DNA from 4 places in the Heyndrickxia sp. FSL W8-0496 genome. Region 3 is predicted to be linked to each of the others. Evidence: riboswitches for the same ligand, from Rfam matches in the RefSeq annotation. Region 3 holds a riboswitch; each other region holds the start of a gene.

Region 1 (6,133 bases), 1.4 Mb from region 3:
CCTAATGATTTCTGTAATTTTTTGAATTCATCTTGCAATGAATCTCTTGTAATAGGATCCAATGCACCAAATGGTTCATCCATTAAGATTAATGGCTGGTCTGCAGCTAGAGCCCTTAGTACCCCGATTCTTTGCTGCTGTCCACCACTTAGTTCATGTGGATAGCGATCTAAATAATCTTCTGTCATATTTACAAGTTTGAGCAGTTCTTTTGCTCGATCACGGCGCTTTTCTTCCGGCCATTTTAATAGTTTTGGAATAAGTGATATATTTTGTTGAATGGTCATATGAGGGAATAAACCTATTTGTTGAATGACGTAACCAATTTCACGTCTAAGTTGTACGGGATCTTTTTCTAAAATATTTTTTCCATTAATATAAATACTTCCACTTGTTGGTTCTATTAAACGGTTAATCATTTTCATCGTCGTTGTTTTCCCACAACCACTTGGACCGATAAAAACGATAAATTCTCCTGATTTAAATTCAAGATTTAAATCATCTACCGCTTTTTTTCCTCCCTTATATATCTTTGTAACATGATCAAATTTTAACAAATCGATACACCTCCGTAATTTTACCAATGAAACAGTTGGAACAATTAACCATTTGGTATACTATGCAATTTTTTTCGTATATGTCACTATTTAAGTATAACGTAAAGTTTGTAAAATAAAAAGTTTATAGATTGCATATATTGCATCAATTTTACATTAATATAAATAGATTAAAACTATCATCCTCTCATTTCTTACTATTTCTCCTTATTGCTTTCATTTCCTCATTCAGAAAAGATTTTATTTTTCATTGGATATATGATACATTGACTTTGTATATGAGGTAATTAAAGGAGCAAACTACCTATGGAAGAAAAGCACTTGCGAGTCATTGATCAAGCTAAGGAACAATATATTGAAAAAATTGCTGATAATATGAAGACGTATGGAGTTTCCCCTACAGTCGGTCGTATTCTTGGTATTATTTATATGAATAGAAAACCAATGACATTAGATGAGCTATCCACTGCAACTGGAATGAGTAAAACAAGAATGAGTCAGGTTGTTAGAGAGATGCTAGATATTAATATTGCTGAAAAAGTTTTTGAAAAAGGGGTTCGTAAAGATATTTATGATGTAGAAACAGATTATTACGAAACCTTTATTTCAATTTTCACATCAAATTGGAGAAAAACGATTAACCGCAATAAAATTTTTGAAAAAAAATTAACACGTGAGCTGCTGATGTTAAAAGATAATGAAGAATTATCACAGGAAGCAGAAGATCAAATCAATGAATTATTAAAGGAAATGAAAATTTGGTCGGATTATTATCAATGGCTTACTCGTTTAGTTGACTTTTTTGAAAGTGGTGAAATATTCGAGCATGTGCCGAAAACCACTGAATGGAGAGGAAAATAATTAACATAAAAGCTCCGTGGTAATATACCCTTTTTATATTGAAATAAAACATAGAAAATATTTCAAGCAGTAGTTTTCATGTAAAAATCTACTGCTTTTTATTAAGCTTTTTTACTAAGTTAAATAAATATAAACGTTATAAAATTTTTCACTCTCATTATTTCCTTTCATCCTATAAAAGAAGGTGACCAATTGACTGGAATTATATTATTTGATGGAGTATGTAATTTTTGCAATGGAAGCGTACAATTTATAATAAAAAGGGACCAAAATAAATATTTTAAATTTGCTTCCCTTCAAAGCGAAGTTGGGGCGAAATTATTAACGGAGTATGGAGTAAACAGCTCACTTGACAGCTTTGTACTTATTGAGGATGGCAAATTATACACAAAATCGGAAGCGGCATTACGTGTTTGCCGAAGTCTTAATGGATTATGGAAATGGGGATATGCTTTTCGAATCATCCCACATCCAATAAGAAATTGGATATACGATATGATCGCGAAAAATCGTTATCGGTGGTTTGGTAAAAGGGATAGCTGTATGATCCCATCTAAGGAAGATCAGGAAAGATTCTTAGTATAGTAACCTATCAGTATGAAAAAATAAAATGGGGTCGTCTTATAAATGTAAAGAACGACTCCATTTTTATACAATCATTTAAGGCTGCTTTTTGAGTAATAACTCTTTTTCCCAATCAGCTTCCAGCATCACTTTTGGCACTGGTGTCGGTTTTCCGTTTTCATCAAGTGCTACCATTGTTAAGGTGGATGTAGTTGTTAATCGTTTTTCTTCCTCCTCTAAATTCTCACACTCGACCTTTACATAAACCTTCATTGATGTCCTCCCAGTTGAAAGGACAAATGCCTCCAAAGTCAAAATGTCGCCAACTTTTGCAGAGGAAACAAAATGAACAGCATCGATTGACGCAGTTACTACCACTTTTCGAGAGTGCTTCATTGCTGAAATAGCAGCAATTTCATCAATATACGATAAGATGGTTCCTCCAAAAATAGTTTCCATATGGTTCGTATCTGGAGGTAATACAAGTTTAGTTTGATAGGTCCTTGATACATTTACAGAAATTGTTTTCTCCATCATTTCTCCACTTTCATGTATATTTACCACTATGAAGTACAGGAGAGAAGAAATTAAAATAAAAGGTACTGACCATTTTTCTTAAGACATACCCCTAACATAAAATAGATGTTTTACCTATCTTAAATGGTAAATCACATATTGTTAGCCAGTCCTAAAAATAAAATACGCTGATAGCAGAACAGACCAAATCATTAATTGTCTATTAATCTACCAATGTACGAATCTTCCCAACTCCCGAGGAAAATAAGTCGCTATAAATATGGCAGGTCTCCTGACTCGTGTATCATTCTACTTTAAGTCCTTCCCATCCAAAATTGGACAGTGGTTATCCTTATTTCGTCAACACTTACAGTTGCGGGTACAGTTCTGGAATTTCACCAGATTCCCTTTTCATTTTTGGCAAACACCATATTTATCGGCAAATATTTCACTATAGTAGTATAGAATTATCATAATATATTATGAATTGACTTACAATTTATAATTTTAAAGATTAAGTTGAAAAATATTGAACGATTTGTTCTCTTTCTGTTGCTTAATCAAATTTTATACTTTCCAGTTCAGGAATCGTTTGCAACATTTTTAATATTTCAGTCTCCTTTTTCTTCAACTTCTTTGATTTTAATTGTAAATCCACGACAAAAAGTGGATGATTATCAACCGACGTTACTTTTACCTGGTACGATTTCACATCTAAATGATTTTCGGATAAAATAATGAGTGCCGCAGAAATCGCTTCATTTGTTCGAACATGAATCGTTAATTTATGGAACTTCGGAAAAACTGGTTGAAATAATCTACTTAAAATTTCTAAAGCAATTAATACTAAGAGCGTTCCAAAAATACTTACAATATACATGCCTGCACCTATCGCTAATCCAATTCCAGCTGTTGACCAAAGTCCAGCTGCAGTTGTTAACCCATGAACGGATTGACGTTGTATAAGAATGGTACCTGCACCTAAGAAACCAACTCCACTGATGACTCCTGCCGCAATTCGGCTTGGGTCTAATTCAATTGTTCCACTATTTACAACATCAAAAAATGCATATTTTGAAACGATCATTGCTAATGCACTTCCGACGGCCACAAGGAAATGGGTACGTAATCCTGCTTCTTTATAACGCTTTTCTCTTTCAAATCCGACAAGTGCTCCCAATATCCCCGCAATTACAAGTCTTGCAATTAATTCAAGCTCTATCATTATATATAACCCCTTTCCCCATTAATGTATGGCTTTGATGATTATGCTATTACAAATCTAACATACATCCATTTTTCCTTTCTAAAGGTTTGATTAGGTTTCATTCTCACTAGCAAAGCTAAGTCACACCATTAAGTTAAACATTATTTCTATTTATATATGTTTTATTAGTTTATCCTACTTAAAAAATAAAAAAACGAGTGTATAAAAATATACACTCGATCTAAGTTGCAGCTCTTTAAATAGAAATCCTGCCTTTAATTTATAACTTATGCGATGAAAGTTGCAATTTTCTTTTGGCAATCGTTCCTAAACGCACAGATAATCCTATTGCAATAATTGTAAAGACTATAATCATTACTATTACACCAATCCAACCAAAATCACTATAGAACATACCTCCCACCGTACCACCTATACTTGAACCTATATAGTAAAAAAATAAATAAAGTGAAGAGGCTTGTGCTTTATCATGTGTCGATAATTTGCCAACCCAGCCACTTGCAATGGAGTGTCCTGCAAAAAATCCAAAGGTAAAAACGGCTATTCCAATAATTTTTAACCAAAGATTTGTATTTAACGTGATACATGCTCCAATTAACAAAATTAATAAAGATAATTGCAATATCTTTCGTCTACCATGCTGATCAGCAAGCATTCCCATCCATGTCGAACTAAACGTTCCAACAATATATACAATAAAAATAAAACCGACGATTGTCTGACTTAATGAATACGGAGGAGCAATTAATTGAAAGCCAATATAATTATAAAGTGATACAAAGCTTCCCATTAATAGAAATCCAGTCCCAAATAAATAGATTAATCCTGGCTCATTAAATTGACTAATTAAAGATTTTCCTAATTTAACAACAGCAAACTTACGCGGTTGGAAATGAGCTGATGTTGGTAATGTAAACCAAAATAATAAACTTGCCATTAAACTAATAATACCAATACCAATAAGGGCAATATGCCAATTAAAATAATCGGTCAATACTCCACTAATAATTCGTCCTCCCATACCACCGATTGAGTTTCCACTAATGTATAATCCCATTGCCATCCCTAAGCTCTTAGGGTCGATTTCCTCACCTAAATACGCCATTGCGATGGCTGGCAACCCCGCTAGAACTATTCCCTGTAATATTCTACAAAGAAGTAATAAATGAAAGTTTGGACTTAATGCTGTAATTATAGCTAAAATCGATGATGCTATTAGGGAGATGGTCATGACCGATTTTCTTCCGAATACTTCTGATAACGAGCCAACTACTAGCATACTTATTGCTAATGCAATCGTAGTAGATGATAAAGTTAAACTAGAAACCGCAGGTGAAATGTGGAACTCATTTGCTATTTCAGGAAGTAATGGCTGTGTACTCCAAAGGATCGCAAATGTATTAAACCCTCCAGCAAACAAAGCTAAATTGGCCATTCGAAAACTTTTTGTTCCACGTTTTATATAACTCATGATGCGTCTTACTCCTTTATAACTACCAATGTCTTTTTGAGGTTATGAACTATTTAATCGATCTTAACTTTATTTTTTACATATTCAATGAACCTCTTAGTAACGGGTGATATATAGCGCCCTTCTTTCCAAGCAATACCAATTGTCCTTTCACAGATGGGATGGATAATTCGAATTAGCTTAACCTTTGATTTATCTAAAATCGTTAAGTCCGGCACTAATGAAACTCCTAATTTAGCGGCAACTAAACCTGCTACCGTTCCAATTTCATCCCCTTCAAATACTACTTGTGGAAAAAAGTCAGCTTCCTTACAAAGCTGGTCAGTAATGGTACGTAAGCCATATCCATTTTTAAAAGCAATGAATGGCTCATCTTTAATCAAATGTAAATCGATTTCATCTAATTTTGCTAAGGGATGATGAATTGAAACAATTAAATATAGTTCTTCCCTTAGTAATGGCTGACGAATAATCCCCGCCTGATCTTGGTCAAAAGAAACGAGTGCAACCTCAGTTTCACCAGCGTCTAATTGCTCCAATACATGCTGGGATGATGCCTGATTTAATCGGAATTTCACATTTGGATATTCGCGCTGAAATGAGCTGACCAATTTTGGCACAAAACTCACTCCTAGCGAGTGTAAAAAGGATAATGAAATAGTTCCACGGTCAGGATGAATACTATCCTGAATTTCTTGAATTCCCATTTCAATTTCTTTTATCGAACGTTCTACACGCTCGAGAAACATTTTTCCATATTGATTTAAACTAATATTTCTTCCTTTTCGATCAAAAAGTTGCACGCCTAGCTCCTCTTCCAGCTTAGCAATAGATCGACTAAGGGCAGGTTGGGAAACCGAAAGCAATTCTGCCGCTCGAGTAAAGTGCTGTGTGCTTGCAACTACTTGAAAATACTGAATTTGATGCCATTCCATC
Region 2 (6,133 bases), 4.1 Mb from region 3:
TGAATCAGCTCGGGCAGTCATGATCTATGCAAAAGCCGAATTAAATATAAGTAGGCTCGCAGCCATTACAACTACCGATAATCATGCATCAGAAAATCTTTTATTAAAATTAGGATTTCATTTTGACTCAGTAACGAAATTATCTCAAGATGCTGATCCATTAAAACTATTTATAAAAGAGCTAAATTAAAAAAGCTTTTTAGGATTCGTTTTACCTTTAGACTGTTTTCGTATCGTTTGTTGCTTGTGTAAAAGATTCAGCGATTCATATAAAGTTTGGAGCTCTTTTCTTAGTGAAGTGAAGGTGTAGCGGTCTTCAGCTGATAATTATTTGTTAAAACCATACTTAAATAGCAACAATGTTTTAGAAAAGAGTCTATCTTTTTTTAAAATTATTCTTCCTGCAAAATCGAAATTTGTTAAACAAGGAGGTAAAGCCGAGAAATATATTAGATAGATTCGGTTTTGGCTCACTACTATTCTCTATGTCGATCGGATATCTTTATAATGTTTTTTCATGAATAATGAAAGTATTATACTGATAATAGCTAAAGATAAAAGCTGGAGTGATCAACACTCCAGCTTTAGTCTCATTTAAAATATTCTGGGTACGCCATTTTTGCAACTAATTCAACCGCTTCAGCAATTCTTGGACCTGGGCGTGACATGATATCCGAGTCTAATTGGTATACTCTGTCCTTTTTAATCGCCTCTATGGTTTCCCATCCTTTACGAGCTTTGATTTCTGCTACAGGGCCTTCGATATAATCGACAGTTGTTGCAATGATTTCAGGATTCTGCTTGATGACTGTCTCTTCTGAAACCTTGATCCAACCTTCTTGATTCCCAAAGATATTTTCTACACCAGCTGTTTGGAGGATTTTTTGTTGGAATGTGTTTCTGCCTGTTGAATAAATATCAGGAGATGGGCTTATTTCAAAATATACGCGTTTTGGTTTTTCGATATTTTTTAATTTATTTTCGATATCATTTATATGAGTGCGAATATTGGTAATAAGTTCTTCCCCTTTTTCTTTCACACCCATTACTTCTGAAATTTGTTGGATATCACCATAAACATCCTCAAAGGAAGAAGCAGATTGTATGACAAATACAGGAATACCTGCATCTTCAATTGGTTTTAAGGCATTTTCATCTCCGATTGTATAAGCAATGACAATATCTGGTTTTAGTGCAATAATTTTTTCTGTATTAATGGTAACAGAGTCCGATACACGTTCAATTTTACTTGCTTGCTCTGGATAATTATCATATTCCGTTGCGCCAATTACTTTATCTCCAGCTCCAAGTGCAAAAAGAATTTCAGTATTACTAGGCTGCAATGAAATAACCGTTTCAGGAGCTTTTTTGAAGGAAATTTCCTTGCCAGTATCATCCTTCACGGTATACGCTTTTACTTGTTCAGGTGTATCCTCTTTTTTAGGTTCATTGCTGCTCTGATTGGATTGGCAGCCTGCTAAGAAAATGATCAACATTATAGCTGTTAGCCAATGAAACAAATGATATTTCTTCAAGTTATTTCCCTACTTTCTTTTTTATCGGTCTTGTTGGATAAGATTTACTGACAAATTGGATTTCTTCAACACCTTTATCCTTGTTTACATAGACCGCCATGTAAAAAAGGACATTAGCTAGTAGATTCGTATAATTGAATAAGATATCCGGAACCTCTCTTTCAAGACTTACCTTATGTAAAGCACGAACGGACTTTTTTGCCTCACTTCTACATACATGTAGAGCACATGCAGCAGCCGTCCCTTGTGGAAGTACAAACCGATCAATGCGACCATCTGTTTCCGCAACATAGAAATCATACATGCTGCTTAGACGAATTAAATCATCCTCGCTAATGGCAAGCTTTCCGCGTACAGATCCATTTAGATGATAGGCCATTGGAAGCAAGTACATTAAATCTTCATAAACAATAGGAATATCCTTTGTTAAGGAAGCAGCTTGTCCAATACGCGTTGTTAATGAATCTGTTCTAATTTCGAAATCAACGGTTGAAGCGGATTCGCGCATAAAGGGATAGCATAAATAACGTAAGTCTTTTTTTACCATGTCTTTTTCTCCTAATCTTAAATATTTTAAATGTTTACCTCATAACACTTCAGAAAAAATTCGTCTGGTTTCGATCTATATCGTTTCATAACGAGGAGATCAATATATTTGTAAAATTGAACACAAAAAAACCGTCCAGATAGAATTTGGCCGGCGGGAAAATGATCCTTTATTAAACGATATGAAGAACCAATCGAGCTGCCATAAAATCTCTTATCTTCCGAAGAGCATGTTACGTTCAAGAATAGGCAGGTCTCCTGGCTTGTGCGTCATTTTACTTTAAGAACCTTCCCGTTTTCGATGTTTCAAACAGTGGTTTACTTCTTATTTCATCGGCACTTACAGTTGCGGAAACAGCTTCGGTATCACACCGAATTCCCTATTAATGCTAATAAATTAGCAACCTATTCTCTGCAGGTATTCACTTACTTCCAGTGTACAATGAAGAGATTGAATAATGAAGCATTTTTTTAAACTCTGAATAGGTTGACATTTTCTTTTCGTAAATATATAATCTTCTACAATCAAAATATGGAAATCAATGACCGGAAGGAAATGATAAGTCCTTGATTATAGAGAGCGTTTGGTTGGTGGAAAAACGCATCAAGGTTATCATGGTGACATCCGTAAGTGCTGAAAGAAATGCTTAAAGGCAGAGTAGAATCAGACGGTACCACTCGTTATGTGGCATGAGAGGCTGATAAAAAGGCAATCTGGGTGGTACCACGGAATACATTCGTCCCTATGTTTATATAGGGGCGAATTTTTTTATTTGATTCTTTATTAATGAAAAGGAGGAAGTCAAAATGATTCGAATAGTAACGACAGAAACGCCTTATAAGGTTGGGGAAACGGTAAAATTATCGGGTTGGGTTCATAAACAACGTTATTTATCAAAAGTTACCTTCCTGTTACTTCGTGATAGAGGTGGAATTATTCAATGTATTTTGGAGAAAGAATGGTTAAATTTCCGAGTAGAAAACGAATCGATTGTTGAGATAATCGGGGACGTTGTTGAATCAAAGAAACAAAAATTAGGCGTAGAAATACATGTGAGAAACATTAGAGTGATCAATAAATGTCAGAAGGCGATCCCGTTAGAAATCAATCAATCGGAATTGAAAGCAGGAATGGATCATCTTCTTAACTACCGTACCTTATCTTTAAGACATGAAAAAAATCAAGCCATTTTTAAAATTCAAAGTGTATTATCACAGTCATTTGGCGATTTTTTTACATCACATGGATTTACACGTATTTTTACACCAAAAATTGTCTCTCAGGGTGCAGAAGGAGGAGCAAATGTATTTAGCCTAAATTATTTTGGGAAAAACGCCCATTTAGCACAATCACCTCAATTTTATAAACAAATGATGGTAGCAAGTGGTTTCGAACGTGTTTTTGAAATTGGGCAGGTATTTCGAGCAGAAGCACATCATTCATCAAGACATTTAAATGAATATGTTTCTCTTGATGTTGAAATAGGATTTATTGACGATGTAAAAGAAATTATGGAATGGGAAACAGATGTACTTAAATATATGATCTCACGTGTAAATGACCATTGTAAACGGGAGTTAGAAATTCTTGATGTTAAACTTCCGTTAATAACTGAGATTCCAGGCTTAACTCTTTATGAAGCACAGGAAATACTAAGTAGTCAATATCAAAAAGCATCTCCTGAAGGGGACCTAGATTCCGAAGGAGAACGATTAATAGGTGAATACGTAAGAGAAAAATATAATAGTGAATTTGTCTTTATTACCAATTATCCATGTGAAACACGTCCAATGTACACGATGCCTAGTAATGATTCAGGATTAACAGAATCCTATGATTTATTGTACAAAGGCTTAGAAATTACTTCTGGTGGGCTTCGTATCCATGATTATGAAATGCTGTTACAGTCATTCTCAGGTAAAGGATTAAATCCAAATGATTTTGCCTCATATATTGAAATGTTTAAATATGGTGTACCTCCACATGGTGGATTCGCCATTGGACTAGAGAGATTGACAGCAAATATGACAGGAGTAGGAAATATTAGGGGGGCGACAGCATTTCCTAGGGATCTTGAGAGACTTATACCTTAGAGCAAAATCAATGGTCTTAATAACAGTGTAAGGGAGGGGGAAATATATAAGGACGAGGATTCTCCCAAGGTTGGTTGCCAGAAATGGCAGCCTTTTTTATTTGAATAATGGGGGTAAACTTGAAAATTTGTTGAGTTAATCTCACCGTTAGAGTGCTTACACATTATTAAATGTTTTGTTGACTTTCTGTATACATTTGTATACAATAGGAATATAAAATGTATACAGATGTATACAGGAAGGAGAGTTTTTATGAGAAATGAAGGATATAGAGGTCGTGGCAAAGATAGACATCACCATGGTGAGGGGCATAAGCGAAAAGAGAAACATGTTCATCAAGGAGCAAAAACGTTCCGCAGAGGCAGAGCCGTCGCATTTTTAGAAATGATGAGTCTTAAGCGTGATACTTTAAAGCAACAATTAGAAACACCGGAACTTCAAACAATTAATCCAATTATAGTTGGTGAACTAAAGGCAGTGGAAATGGTCATTAATGAGTTTGTCCAGATGTTTGAACTATATGAATATGATGAAGTAATGGAAAAGGAAGGAGATGTTCAAGCAACAGAAGAAGTAATTGAAACGTCTTCTATGCTAGCTTCTCAAGAGAAGCAAAACTATGAAGAGGAAAAGAATGACTAAACAAATTTTTTTAGTATTCATTGAGGACGGAAATTGGAGTTATCCTCCAATTTCCCATCATTTATAAACGCGAAAAAGTACAAAATTGATTATTTAGCAGGAATATTAAGCAATTTAGGGATCGTTACCAAGTTATATTTTTCTTTATTCAGCTCATCAATAATTTTTGGTAAAGATTTTACGGTCCCAGATAAATCTCCACCAGTCCCGGTTCCAGAGTGCTGCAGAATAATTGCACCCGGTTTTACATGCAATAGAACATTACTCGCCACTTGATCTTCATCTAAGCCTTTCCAATCTAGAGAATCGACATTCCAATTCACAATTTTTTTGTTGTGTAATTTCAACCATTGGAGTTGCTCTTCATTGATATTTCCATATGGCGGTCTAATCATTCTTGGAATATATCCCGTATACTGTTTAATAATATTGTCGGTTTTTATAATTTGATTTCTAAATTCAGTATCACTCAATTTAGAAAAATTCGCATGGTTATACGAATGGTTTCCAAGAGCATGTCCTTCTCGAATGATCCTTTTAAATATATCAGGATGCTCCTCGATTCGATATCCAACTACAAAAAATGTTGCCTTAACCCCTTTTTGTTTTAAAATATCTAAGATCTGTGGGGTGAAAATATTATCAGGTGCATCATCAAATGTTAAAGCAATTTCTCGTTTTGTCTTCGATCCATACAAAAAAAATGTATTTTGGTATTTATTATTTAATTCTGATAAGGATAATGGATCTTTTTTAGGTTCGGCGGATAGCTCATGAACGAAAGTGGTCTTTGCTTTAACGTATGTAGGATCGGAAAAGGGAACTATTAAAAATTGAAATAAGATGAATAAAAAAAGCAGAGAATGTTTCATTATTACTACCTCTAGTTTTTAGATTATATTCTTTATATGTTATATATTTGCAATTCCTAATAAAATATACTAAAAGAGATACGAATGAAGGAGGTTAAGATCAATCATCGTAATTTCCTTCTCATGAAAATAGACTATTAACGTGAATTAATCAGTTAATTAAGGAAAGTTTTAAGGAGGATTTATATGGATTATCAAAATCAGGCAATAAACATCAAAAATAAATTGTCGAAATTTAATGAATATTGGTCACCTAAAGTAATTAGTGAAATGAATGATTATCAGTTTAAGTTAGCAAAATTATTAGGTGACTTTGTTTGGCATAGCCACAATGATACTGATGAAGTATTTATTGTGATAGAGGGGGAAATGAAAATTGAATTTCGCGATGGAGAGGTTACACTTTCAAAAGGAGAAATGTATGTCGTACCTAAAGGGGTAGAG
Region 3 (6,133 bases):
TTCCCTCGACAAATTTCCAAATAGCATCCTCCATTTTTACGGCTGTCATCATGCCTACTGTAGACTCTAGAAGAAACCCTTTTTCTACTAGATATTGGGACATTTCTTCATAATGATTCTCACAATTATAATTCTTATCAACGTGACGATTAACAAAGGATTGGAACCAGCCAACTCCAGGATTTATGACAGCTGAAGACATCGTTTTTAATGGAATAGGAGATTCATAGACGAGATATTCCCCTTCCTGTCTTAAATAATTTTCATTTAAAATCATTAAAGCAATCTCTGGTATACTCTCTGGTATTAAGGCAATTTGTGGTTTTGGTATAGATGGATGATAATGTTTATTTACCTTTGTAGAATATACGCGTTGAATCATTTCTTCCTTAATGACTTCATTAGGTAAACCCATTCGATCTAATTCACCTTGATCAAGAAGAAGCAAGCGATCACAGTATAGCGCTGTCAAATTTATATCGTGAAAAACAGAAATGACAGTCAACCGATTTTGTTTCGTCATCTTTTTAATCAAATCGAGTAATTCCTTTTGATAGGTTAAATCGAGATGGTTCGTTGGTTCATCTAATAATAAAACTTTTGGCTGCTGAGCAAGTGCCTGAGCAAGAAAAACCCGCTGCTGCTCCCCCCCCGATAGCTCCATCAAAGATTTATGACGAAATGAAAGAATGCCAGTCTGAGCCATCGCCTCTTCAATGATTCTCTCATCTTCTGAACTCATTGATTGAAACAAACCTTTTTGATGCGCGTAACGTCCGAGAACAACAACTTCTTCTACAGTATAAGAAAAGGATTCACCTGTGAGCTGAGGAAGAACTGCGATTATGGTTGCCAATTCTTTAGGAGAATACGTAGAAAGCAGCTGATCTTTTAAGTGTATCGAGCCTTCAATCAAAGGTAATGTCCCACTAATCATTTTTAGTAACGTTGTTTTTCCACTGCCATTCGGACCTAGGATTCCAAAAAATTCACCTTCATGTACCTGAAAACTAAGGTCCTTAACTATTTTATGCCCATTATATCCTCCGGCTACATTTTGTAACGTTAACATACTCTACCCTCTTCTTCTTCGTTTACTATTCATTAAAATCCATGCAAAGACAGGAGCACCAATTAAAGCGGTAATCACACCAATTGGAAGTTCTGATGGCTGAATAATCGTTCGTGACACTAAGTCTGCTATAATTAAAAACCCTGCTCCAAAGAGTAGCGATAATGGTAGTAATCCTTTATGATTAGGTCCACGAATAATCCGTATTAAATGAGGAATCACTAATCCAACAAAACCAATCGCACCTGAAACTGAAACGGCAGCACCAGTTAATATTGATCCAGCAATTAGAATAAGAAGCTTTCGCTTTTCAACATTAACCCCCAGATGTTGGGCACGTTCTTCACCTAATGACATCGCATTAAGCTCTTTCACATTCATTAATAATAATATTGAACCTATAAGAAAGAATGGAATAATAATATATACATAACTCCACCCTCGCATAGATACACTTCCAAGTAGCCAACCAATGATTTGTCTTAACTCATCGCCTGTTAAAGCAATGATTAAGGAAATAAACGAACTAAAAAATGAACTAAATATAATGCCAGTTAATATAATTGTTTCTACTTTCATTGATCTCTCAATTTTTTTTGCAAAAAATAAAACACTAAATATCGTAATAAATGAACCAATTATGCTCATTAATGGCAATGTAAGTATTCCGATGAATGGTATAGATAAATGAAAGAATAATGTTGCAACTGCTCCAACAGAGGCTCCAGACGACACCCCTAAAGTATATGGGTCTGCTAAAGGATTTCGAAGCAACCCTTGAAATGCCGCACCTGCAATCGATAATGAAGCACCAACTAGCCCTGCCAATATTACACGAGGCAGTCGAATATCTAAAACAATATTCGTATTCATCGCATCTATTTTATCACTTAATGGAAAGTGGAAAATAGCGGCTCCGATGATTTGGATGATATCCTTCATTGGCACCGTTACCGAACCAATGGAAATACCTATTAAAATAGAAAAACTTAAAAAAACCACTCCAAATAGATAAGGAAAATAATTATTCTTCCGTAGATACCGAATAGTCATTGGCTTCTGCAGTCTCTTTCAACTCCTTTTAGTACATTTGAAAAAGGACTGTCTAAAAAGGAGACAGACCCCCTGTGCCTTTAGACAGCCCCTATTTCTATCAATCAATTTTCTTCTGTTTTGTTCTCTTTTCTTTTGCCGTCACGAAAAACCTTGGCACTTCGAATATATTCTACATCTTTTTTTCCTGATCGGTGATTAATTACTCTTGCAAGAGCAAAAAAATAATCCGACAAACGATTCAAATACATTTGAGCGAGTGGAGGAACAATTTCTTCAGCTTTTGAGAAACTAACAACTAGACGCTCAGCACGTCTTGTAACTGTTCTTGCTATATGAATAGAAGCAGCCGCTTTTGTCCCACCAGGTAAAATAAAGCGTTCCAATTCAGGTGTACTGGCGATATACTCATCAATCTTCTCTTCAAGATAATCGATCATGTCTTGTTGAAGCTTGTAAGGGCGTTTAGCTGATTTTGTCGCTAGATCCCCTCCACAATCAAATAATTCATGTTGAATTTTTTCAAGATCATCAAGTACGTCAGAAAAAAGATCGGGATCCAATTCAGCCATCGCTTGTCCAACAAAACAATTCACTTCATCCACTGTTCCATAAGCTTGTACCCTTAAATCATCTTTATCTACTCTACCACCGATGATACTTGTTTGCCCCTTGTCACCTGTTCTCGTATAGATTCTCACAATATTTCCTCCTCACTCTTATCTTCACTTATTTAAATGTATCGGGATATATCGCCTTTGCCATTTCCTCTAAACCTTCCACAAGACGTGGACCTGGTCTTGACACTTTGTCAGAATCGACACTATATACCCGTTTATTTTTAATAGCGGATACTTCTTCCCACCCTTTACGGCTATAGGCTTGTTCTACTGCGTCCTTTACATAATAACCATATGTTATGATCATTACATCCGGATTTGCTTTTACTGCTGCTTCTTCCGAATATTTCGGCCATCCTTCTTCAGCAGCTGCAATATTTTTGGCGCCAAGCATTTCTAGCATTTCATTCATGAAGGTACCTGAACCTGCTGTATAAATATCTGGTGGAGCAGAGATTTCCATCCATACATTTGGTTGCTCTTCCTTAGAAATTCCTGCCGCCTTTTCTTTAATTTCTTCAACTTTTGCTTTCATTCCATCGACAATTTCATCCGCTTTTTCCTTTGTTCCAGTTGCTGCACCAATCATTTCAATCGTTTTATACGTATCTGCAAATGAACTTGCATTATTGACAGCAATAACCTTAATTCCTGAATCCTCTAATTGCTTTAATCCATCCTTAGAATTATGAGCCTGGGAAGCATCAGCTAAAACAATATCAGGTTTTAAAGAAATTATTTTTTCAACATTGAATTCTTGTCCACCAACTTTTTCCTTTGACTGCACCTGTTCGGGATAATTGTCAAAATCCGAGACACCAACAATTTCTTTATCTAACCCAAGGGCAAAGGCTGTTTCTGTATTACTTGGAAGAAGGGAAACAATTTTCTCTGGCTTCTTATCAATAGTGATTTTTTTATCGGTTCCATCCGTAATTGTTACGGGAAAAGCTTGGTCTTGTTGCTTAGTCTCCTGCTTATTATCACTAACTTTCTTTTCACTATCCTGCTGTGTACCACATGCAGCCAAAATAAAAATTAGTAAAAAAATAGGTATAAATCTTAATAGCTTTTTCATTTGTAAACTCCTTTTTACATTTAAAATAGTCATAAAGATGGCCATTTTCACAAAGATTATTACATATTTTAAAAATTGAATATTTTCTTCCTTTATCCTCCATAATTAATGTAGAAGGAAGAAAAAATACATTCGTTCATATCTTTTATGAAAAAGACCTAAAAAAAACATCTCTAACCAAAGAGATGTCATATGTAAAACGGTATAATAGCAAATCATGCACGCTAAAAAACGTTTCGTCAACACCCCCCTATCCTCGTAGGCAAACTGGTGCACTCAAAAAACAGGCAGGTCTCCTGGCTCATGATCATTGCTCCCTGTACCTTCCCTTATCCTTTAATGGATAAAGTGGATATTACAGTTTGCTCCCATTTACAGTGGCGGGACCGCGTTGGAATTACACCAAACTTCCCTTTTAAACCTTCACATAGAAAGTACCTGTTTTCGTTGCAATATATTAAATTTTCAACCATTAACAATTATACAGGAAAGACATATGGATGACTATCCTGAAAAATTTTATGCTTATAAATGATTTACAGAACTACCAAACTCCCAGCACATCTAACATGACAACAAAAATTAAAACGGGTGCAACAAAACGTATGAGGAAATACCAAGCTTCGAACAGTCCTCTTTTAAGACCGCTCCCTTGTTTTAATTCCTCGTAAAGAACGGATTTCTTCACTTTAAGTGGTACAAAAATAGCGATAAGAAGGGCTCCAAGCGGCATTAAAATATTACTAACGGTATAATCCATTAAATCGAAAAATGTTTTACCAAAAAGAGTAACATCACCTAACGCTCCGTATGAAAGGGCAGATGGAATACCAAAAATAAAGATGGCAATTCCGATGATCCATGACCATTTTTTACGTCCTTTTATATCCTTTTTAGTGATCACAGACACAATAATTTCAAGCATAGAAAAAGCTGATGTTAATGCCGCAAAAAGGAATAAAATTAAAAATGCTATAAAGAAAAGCATTCCAAGCGGTAACTGGCTGAAGACTGTTGGAAGTACATTAAATAACAGTACAGGTCCTGCCCCCGGCTCCAATCCTAAAGCAAATACTGCTGGAAAGATTGCTAAACCAGCTAAAAGTACAATGACTAAATTCATTCCTACAATAGAAAAAGCTGAACGGGGTAAGCTTTGATTTTTCGGTAAATACGAACTATACGTCACCATTACTGAAACACCTACACTTAACGTAAAGAATGATTGCCCCATGGCTTCCAAGATCGTTTTTGAAGTTAATTTTGAAAAGTCCGGTTGCAGTAAAAAGGATATACCAGCCATTGCACCATCTAAGGTAATTGAACGAATAACTAATAATATAAATAGTATAAATAATGCTGGCATCATAATCTTACTTGCTTGTTCAATCCCTTTTTGAACCCCTCTTGCAACAACAACAATCGTCATTAGAATAAATAATAATTGCACGATTAAACTAATAATTGGATCAGAAATTGTGTCCCCAAATACTTGTGTATATTGATCAGAGGAAAGACCGTTTAACTGACCGGTAATCGCCTTGTATAAATAAATAATAATCCAACCACCAATGACACTATAGAAAGAAAGTAAAATAAAACACGCAATCATACCTAAAATCCCTATCCAGTGCCATTTCGCTTTTGGTGCTATTTTTCGATACGAATCCACTGCATTTTCTTGTGTTAATCTACCAATGGAGAATTCCGCTAAAAGCAATGGAAGTCCTAGTAATAATGTAAATAGAATAAAAATTAGAAAGAAAGCTCCTCCCCCATTTTGACCTGCGATATAAGGGAATTTCCAAATTGCTCCTAAACCTATTGCTGACCCTGCTGCAGCTAATATAAAGCCAAGTTTTGATGACCACTGTTCTTGCTGACTCACACTCATTCTCCTCTCAGATGTAAACAACTATGTTTCCTATATTCTCGTTTTTAGTTGTCATTAAGGGGTTAGACCCCTTAATAGACAGCTACGCTTTTGCTTTAAGCAAGTTTGTTTTTAAACCCCTTTAATTCATCCATAAATGAATGGAATTGTGGAATGTCCATTTGCTGGGCGGAATCCGATAAAGCAACAGCAGGATCAGGGTGAACCTCAGCCATGACTGCGTCTGCCCCAATTGCTAATGCAGCTTTGGCCGTTGGAAGAAGCAAGTCTTTTCGTCCTGTTGAATGGGTAACGTCTACCACTACTGGTAAATGAGTTTCCTTCTTCAAAATCGGAACAGCTGAAATATCAAGGGTATTCCGAGTTGCTTTTTCGTACGTACGAATTCCCCGCTCACATAAAATAATTTGGTCATT
Region 4 (6,133 bases), 2.1 Mb from region 3:
TTTTAGTATTTATCTATAAGTTGTTAAAATAACAATTTATGTATAATTAAGGTAAACAGATCAAGGAGGTTTGGAAAATGACATTACGAATAAGTAATCAAAGTTGGGTTTGGTTCGTTCTTTTAGCTACCTTGATATTGCTTGCGAATTTTTCACTATATAGGGTCGAATTCGCACAACCAATTACACCCATGATCACTATTAGTTCCTTTTTAGACTTTATTGTTACAATTCCCATACTAGCATATTTCCTTATTATTAGAAGACGCCTCTCCATTAAATATCTCTTTGCATTTATAGGTGCTGGGTATGTTGCTGCATGGCTTATTATTCCCGCAACTTATTTTCAAACATTATCCGCTGCAAAATACATTTTATTTGCTGTAGAAGGCGCTTTCATTATTTTTGAATTGGTTTTAATAGCATTATTATTAAAAAGACTACCTTTAGTTATAGACACATTTAAATCAGAAAAAGAGCGGATTCCTTTTTTTAAGGATCGATTAGAAAATTCCTTACTCACCCATTTTAAGCCTTCAAAATTTCTATATATTCTTATCTCAGAAATCTCCGTTTTTTATTATAGTTTGTTTGCATGGAAAAAAAGACCCAGTCATATACACTTCAAGGCATTTTCATACCATCAAAAGACAAGTACGATCGCATTAAATATCATGATCATACATGCTCTAATTATTGAATCTATAGGCTTTCACTTTTTATTACATCAGTGGAGTCCAATCATAGCAATAATCGCTCTTGTGATTAATATATACGGTTTATTCATGTTGCTTGCCGAAATACAAGCAGTTAGATTATGCCCTTATTTGTTATCGGATCAAAACCTTATTCTGCAAACAGGGATCATGAAGAAAATAGATATTCCTTTAAAACTTATTCTTTCCGTCAATGAGTACACTCGTTCCACTCCTCTTTCCAAGCAGGAACTAGCTTCTATTTTTGATGCAGCTCCTTCTGACTTTATCAAGGAAAAGCCACAAATAGAAATAATTTTAAAGGACACAATTCAGGCATCTTACTTATATGGGATGACAAAAAAAGTAAATACTGTTCATTTACGTGTTGATGATCCTCAATTATTTTTAAGCACATTAATGAACAAAATAGAATCATAGTATTATCAGGTTCCTATTTTAATTTGAGTATTTAATAGATATATATTGTCATGAAAGCATCGAATATGCTATGATAAAACACAATATATAGTTGTATATTATATTTTCGAAACTAAATATTGAATTATTTCAAGAGAAGGTGTCCATTTACTGGACTTAATAGGGAATCCGGTTTGACTCCGGAACTGTCCCCGCAACTGTATTTGTGAACGAACAAGACTAACCACTGTATCTAAATTGATATGGGAAGGTTCTTAAGTAGGCTGCACATAAGTCAGGAGACCTGCCTTTTCTTGAAAGTTTCAAATTTCTTCGGGGATTGAGAAGATGAAACGATAGTGAGAGTTTTTTTAGCTTTTATTTTTTTACATCTTTTCCTATCGTTTGATCCGCTCAAATTACTTGTGACGGATCTTTTTTTATGGCTTTTTTTAGACAAGTTTATTAAAAGTCACATTATCTATTGGAGGGAAAAAAATGACTCTATTAACAAAGGGTGCTGAAATGACGGAATGGATGAATCACATATTACAAATATTAGATGGTTCTGATACAAAAAACGATGATCTAAAATCGATCTTGTTGTTTGGTAAAAATTTATTTGAGCATAAACCATGGCTATCCGAGGATGAATGGGTAAATCAAATCATTCTAGAATGTTTGTCAAACATAAACGCAGAAAATCCTAATTGGACATATCATGCATCTAAACTATTTATGGAACATCTATATTACAAAGCTTCACAAACACGTGAATACTTATTCCAAAATAAATATGGAAACTTATTTGAATTAATTGTTCGTCTTACAAAAGATGGTATATATTCAAGAGAATTATTAAATAAGTATACAAAGGATCACATTCATTTGTTTGAATCCTTTATTGATCCGACAAAGGATGAACTTTTTACATATATTGGTATACGCACGTTAGCTGATAGATATTTGGCAACCGACCACAAAAAAAGAGTGTTTGAGTTACCGCAAGAACGTTGGATGATTATTTCGATGCATTTAATGCAAAATGAACCTATTGAGAATCGTATTCAGTTGGTCAAAGACGCCTACTGGGCATTAAGTAATCTTTACATGACTGTCGCTACACCTACACTATCTAATGCAGGAAAAAATTACGGGCAATTATCGAGCTGTTTTATCGATACTGTTGATGATAGTTTACAAGCCATCTTTGATAGTCATACTGATATTGCTAATCTATCAAAAAATGGAGGAGGTATTGGTGTTTATTTAGGAAAAATTCGCAGTCGTGGCAGTGCGATTAAAGGATTTAGTGGTGCTTCCTCTGGAGTACTTCCTTGGATGAAGCAATTAAATAATATTGCAGTGAGTGTGGATCAATTAGGGCAAAGAAAAGGAGCTATTTGTGTTTACTTAGATGTATGGCATAAGGATATTACTTCCTTTCTAGATTCTAAATTAAATAATGGGGACGAACGATTACGTACACATGATCTCTTTCATGGTGTTTGTCTTCCAGATTTATTTATGGAACAAGTAGAGGCTCGTGAAAATTGGTATTTGTTTGATCCACATGAGGTAAGACAAACTCTAGGTTTTTCTCTAGAGGATTATTATGATGAACAAAAAGGCAAAGGAAGCTTTAGAGAGAAGTACTGGGAATGCGTTAACCACCCTTCCCTGACGAAAACGAGTATACCTGCGATTGAATTGATGAAGAGAATCATGAAAAGCCAACTTGAATCAGGTGGTCCCTTCATGTTTTATCGTGATGAAGTGAATCGAAAAAATCCAAATAAGCATCAAGGTATGATCTATTCTAGTAATTTATGTACAGAAATTATGCAAAATCAAAGCCCAACAACGATGATTAGCCAATACACTGAGGATGGGAAAATCATGATTGAAAAACAGCCTGGAGATTTTGTTGTATGTAACTTATCATCAATTCATTTAGCTAAGGCAGTGAAAGATGATGTTCTTGAAAAACTTATCCCAATTCAAGTTCGGATGCTAGATAATGTCATTGATTTAAATACAATCCCTGTCCTACAAGCACAATTAACGAACAAAAAATATCGTGCAATAGGATTAGGAACATTTGGTTGGCATCATTTACTAGCTTTAGAGAAAATTTCGTGGGAAAGTGAAGAGGCAATTGAATATGCAGATAAACTATATGAAAAAATTGCCTTTTTAACGATTAAAGCTAGCATGTTATTAGCACAAGAAAAGGGCGCATATGAGCTGTTCCACGGATCGGATTGGGAAACTGGTTCTTATTTTAATTCCAGAGGATATTTTAACACTGAAAGCTCCCATCCCTGGTTACGATTATTCCAAGATATCCAAAAATTCGGGATAAGAAATGGCTACCTAATGGCAGTTGCTCCTAACTCATCAACATCATTAATAGCAGGAAGCTCTGCAAGCATTGATCCAATTTTTCAAAAGTTTTATTCAGAAGAAAAAAAGGATTATAAAATCCCTGTAACCGCTCCGGATCTAAATGCAGAGACAACTTGGTATTATAAATCTGCCTATTTCATTGATCAGCATTGGAGTATCCGGCAAAATGAAGCCAGACAAAGACATATTGATCAATCCATATCATTTAATCTTTATGTTCAAAATACCGTTCAGGCGAAGGAGCTATTAGATTTACATCTTCATGCTTGGAAAGCTGGTTTAAAAACTAGCTATTATTTACGCTCTACCTCTACAACATTAGAAGATTGTGATTCTTGTTCAAGTTAAGAAAGGAGAAAAATGAATGTCTAATAATCTACAAACACGCAAGATCATTGATAATACAGCACCAAACCGATCAACATCAATCATTAATGGAAGATGCTCCAATATACTTAATTGGGATGATGTCCGCTTTTCTTGGGCCTATCCTAAATATAAGAAAATGCTAGGAAATTTTTGGACACCGTTTGAAATAAATATGTCCCAAGATATAAAACAGTTCCCAACTTTATCAAAAGATGAGCAGGATGCCTTCTTAAAAATCATTGGTTTATTAGCTTTATTAGATAGTATTCAAACCGATTACGCAGGCAAAGTAGCCGATTACTTAACAGATTCTAGCTTAAATGCGCTAATGATTATTTTGGCCCAGCAAGAAGTTATTCATAATCATTCCTATTCATATGTTTTATCTAGTATTGTCCCAAAGCATGTCCAGGATGAAGTATTTGAATTTTGGAGAACGGAACCAGTTTTAGAAAAGCGGAATGAATTTGTTACAAATGGCTATGCAGCTTTCGCGACAAGTCCAAGTGTAGAAAACCTATTAAAATCTATTGTTTTTGATGTGATATTAGAAGGTCTCTTTTTTTATTCAGGTTTTTCCTTTTTCTATAATCTTGCACGAAATCAAAAAATGGTCGCAACGTCAACGATGATTAATTATATTAATCGCGATGAACAATTACATGTTGATTTATTTGTAAAGATCTTTAAAGAAGTATTGGTAGAATATCCGGAATATGATAATGAGGAGTTAAAAGCTTTCGTTGAAGATACCTTTAAAAAGGCAGCGAAATTAGAAATCGAATGGGCAAGATCTATTATTGGCAACCATATAGACGGAATATTAGTAAAGGATTTAGAGGATTATATTAAATTCTATGCCAATATACGCTGCAAGCAACTTGGATTCGAACGTCCCTTCCCAGATTATCGTACAAATCCATTACGTTGGATTAAAGCCTATGAAGAAGTAGATTTAGGTAAGTCAGATTTCTTCGAACAAAAATCACGCCAATATACGAAAGTAAATTATGTGGATAATGGATTTGATGAACTATAATAATAGTTCAAAAACCTGCAAAAATATTTGCAGGTTTTTCCATAATTTTGGCTCCTTTTCAAACCATGTTACTAAATAAGTAAAGTTTTAACTAATAAATATTGGCTGAGAACTGCTATACCCTTTCATTCTAGCTGCCGCTCCTTTCTTTGGTGTAAAAGCCAGCAGTTAGCTTTCAAGTAACATATTTTTCGAAAATAACCTTAATTTTTCATTCTAGGATCTAATGCATCTCTCAATCCATCGCCCATAAGATTGAACCCAAGAACCGTTAACATAATTGCTAAACCTGGGAAGATAACCGTCCAAGGTGCCTGTAGAATAAAATCCTTCGAATCAGCCAGCATTTTTCCCCATTCAGGTGTCGGTGGCTGTGCACCTAATCCTAAAAATCCTAAAGCAGCTGCCTCAATGATTGCACTAGCAATCGCTAATGAACCTTGTACAATAATTGGTGCCATACTGTTTGGAAAGACGTGATGCAATAAGATTCTTCCATCACCCATACCTATAGCTTTTGCTGCTGTTATATACTCTTCTTCCTTGACCGTAAGAACCCTTGAGCGCACCAATCTACCAAAGGTAGGGATATTAATAATCGCAATCGCAATTAATGCATTTTGTAATGATGGTCCAAGCATAGCTACGATAGCAATTGCTAATAAAATACTTGGAAATGCCAATAAAATATCAAAAATCCTCGAGATGATTCCATCCACTATTCGACCATAATATCCAGCAATGATCCCTAAGAACGAACCTACGATTGCTGAACCTATAACCGAAAAGAAGCCAACAGCTATAGAAATTCGTGCACCAAAAATAACTCTACTAAAAATATCACGACCTAAATCATCCGTTCCGAACCAATGTTTTGCAGAAGGTGGAAGATGCTTGTCACCCGGTTCCGTATAATCATACGGTGCTAAAAAGTTGGCAAAAATAGCAACAAGAATAAAGAAAAGAACTAATCCAAGTCCAAAAACTGCGGCTTTATTCTTTTTGAAATTTTTCCAGCCCTCTTTCCATGGAGAAATCAATGGCTCTTCAACCGGAGTTGTATGAGTTGCATTTGTTGAAAGTTCTGGCATTGATTAAACCTCCTAATATTTAATACGTGGATCAATGGCTGCATAGAGTAAATCCACAATTAAGTTTATTAACACAAAAATAAGAGCCAAGATTAAAATTCCGGATTGAA

Evidence for each region. Region 3 has a riboswitch for cobalamin ahead of NST63_RS21925 (ABC transporter substrate-binding protein). Riboswitches for the same ligand answer to the same signal wherever they lie in the genome.
Region 1: another riboswitch for cobalamin. It lies ahead of NST63_RS14900 (acyl-CoA thioesterase); the one in region 3 lies ahead of NST63_RS21925 (ABC transporter substrate-binding protein).
Region 2: another riboswitch for cobalamin. It lies ahead of NST63_RS01430 (hypothetical protein); the one in region 3 lies ahead of NST63_RS21925 (ABC transporter substrate-binding protein).
Region 4: another riboswitch for cobalamin. It lies ahead of NST63_RS11275 (ribonucleoside-diphosphate reductase subunit alpha); the one in region 3 lies ahead of NST63_RS21925 (ABC transporter substrate-binding protein).

Annotation. Positions count from the first base shown of each region.
Region 1 covers NZ_JBBOXX010000001.1:2,933,603-2,939,735, forward strand. The annotation lists gene NST63_RS14885 (betaine/proline/choline family ABC transporter ATP-binding protein) at 1-557, opposite strand, end outside; gene NST63_RS14890 (GbsR/MarR family transcriptional regulator) at 864-1,418, shown strand; gene NST63_RS14895 (thiol-disulfide oxidoreductase DCC family protein) at 1,611-2,003, shown strand; gene NST63_RS14900 (acyl-CoA thioesterase) at 2,079-2,516, opposite strand; cobalamin riboswitch at 2,764-2,945, opposite strand; gene NST63_RS14905 (MgtC/SapB family protein) at 3,055-3,726, opposite strand; gene NST63_RS14910 (MFS transporter) at 3,986-5,197, opposite strand; gene NST63_RS14915 (LysR family transcriptional regulator) at 5,251-6,132, opposite strand.
Region 2 covers NZ_JBBOXX010000001.1:242,365-248,497, forward strand. The annotation lists gene NST63_RS01420 (GNAT family N-acetyltransferase) at 1-190, shown strand, start outside; gene NST63_RS01425 (ABC transporter substrate-binding protein) at 591-1,535, opposite strand; gene NST63_RS01430 (hypothetical protein) at 1,537-2,082, opposite strand; cobalamin riboswitch at 2,313-2,505, opposite strand; T-box leader at 2,615-2,829, shown strand; gene aspS (aspartate--tRNA(Asn) ligase) at 2,889-4,175, shown strand; gene NST63_RS01440 (hypothetical protein) at 4,428-4,817, shown strand; gene NST63_RS01445 (polysaccharide deacetylase family protein) at 4,907-5,689, opposite strand; gene NST63_RS01450 (cupin domain-containing protein) at 5,876-6,133, shown strand, end outside.
Region 3 covers NZ_JBBOXX010000001.1:4,310,073-4,316,205, forward strand. The annotation lists gene NST63_RS21910 (adenosylcobinamide amidohydrolase) at 1-1,072, opposite strand, end outside; gene NST63_RS21915 (FecCD family ABC transporter permease) at 1,076-2,125, opposite strand; gene NST63_RS21920 (cob(I)yrinic acid a,c-diamide adenosyltransferase) at 2,230-2,826, opposite strand; gene NST63_RS21925 (ABC transporter substrate-binding protein) at 2,855-3,823, opposite strand; cobalamin riboswitch at 4,093-4,280, opposite strand; gene NST63_RS21930 (sodium-dependent transporter) at 4,368-5,717, opposite strand; gene NST63_RS21935 (bifunctional 3-deoxy-7-phosphoheptulonate synthase/chorismate mutase) at 5,813-6,133, opposite strand, start outside.
Region 4 covers NZ_JBBOXX010000001.1:2,224,016-2,230,148, reverse strand. The annotation lists gene NST63_RS11280 (hypothetical protein) at 78-1,136, shown strand; cobalamin riboswitch at 1,257-1,441, shown strand; gene NST63_RS11275 (ribonucleoside-diphosphate reductase subunit alpha) at 1,614-3,872, shown strand; gene NST63_RS11270 (ribonucleotide-diphosphate reductase subunit beta) at 3,889-4,932, shown strand; gene NST63_RS11265 (ABC transporter permease) at 5,136-6,023, opposite strand; gene NST63_RS11260 (ABC transporter permease) at 6,036-6,133, opposite strand, start outside.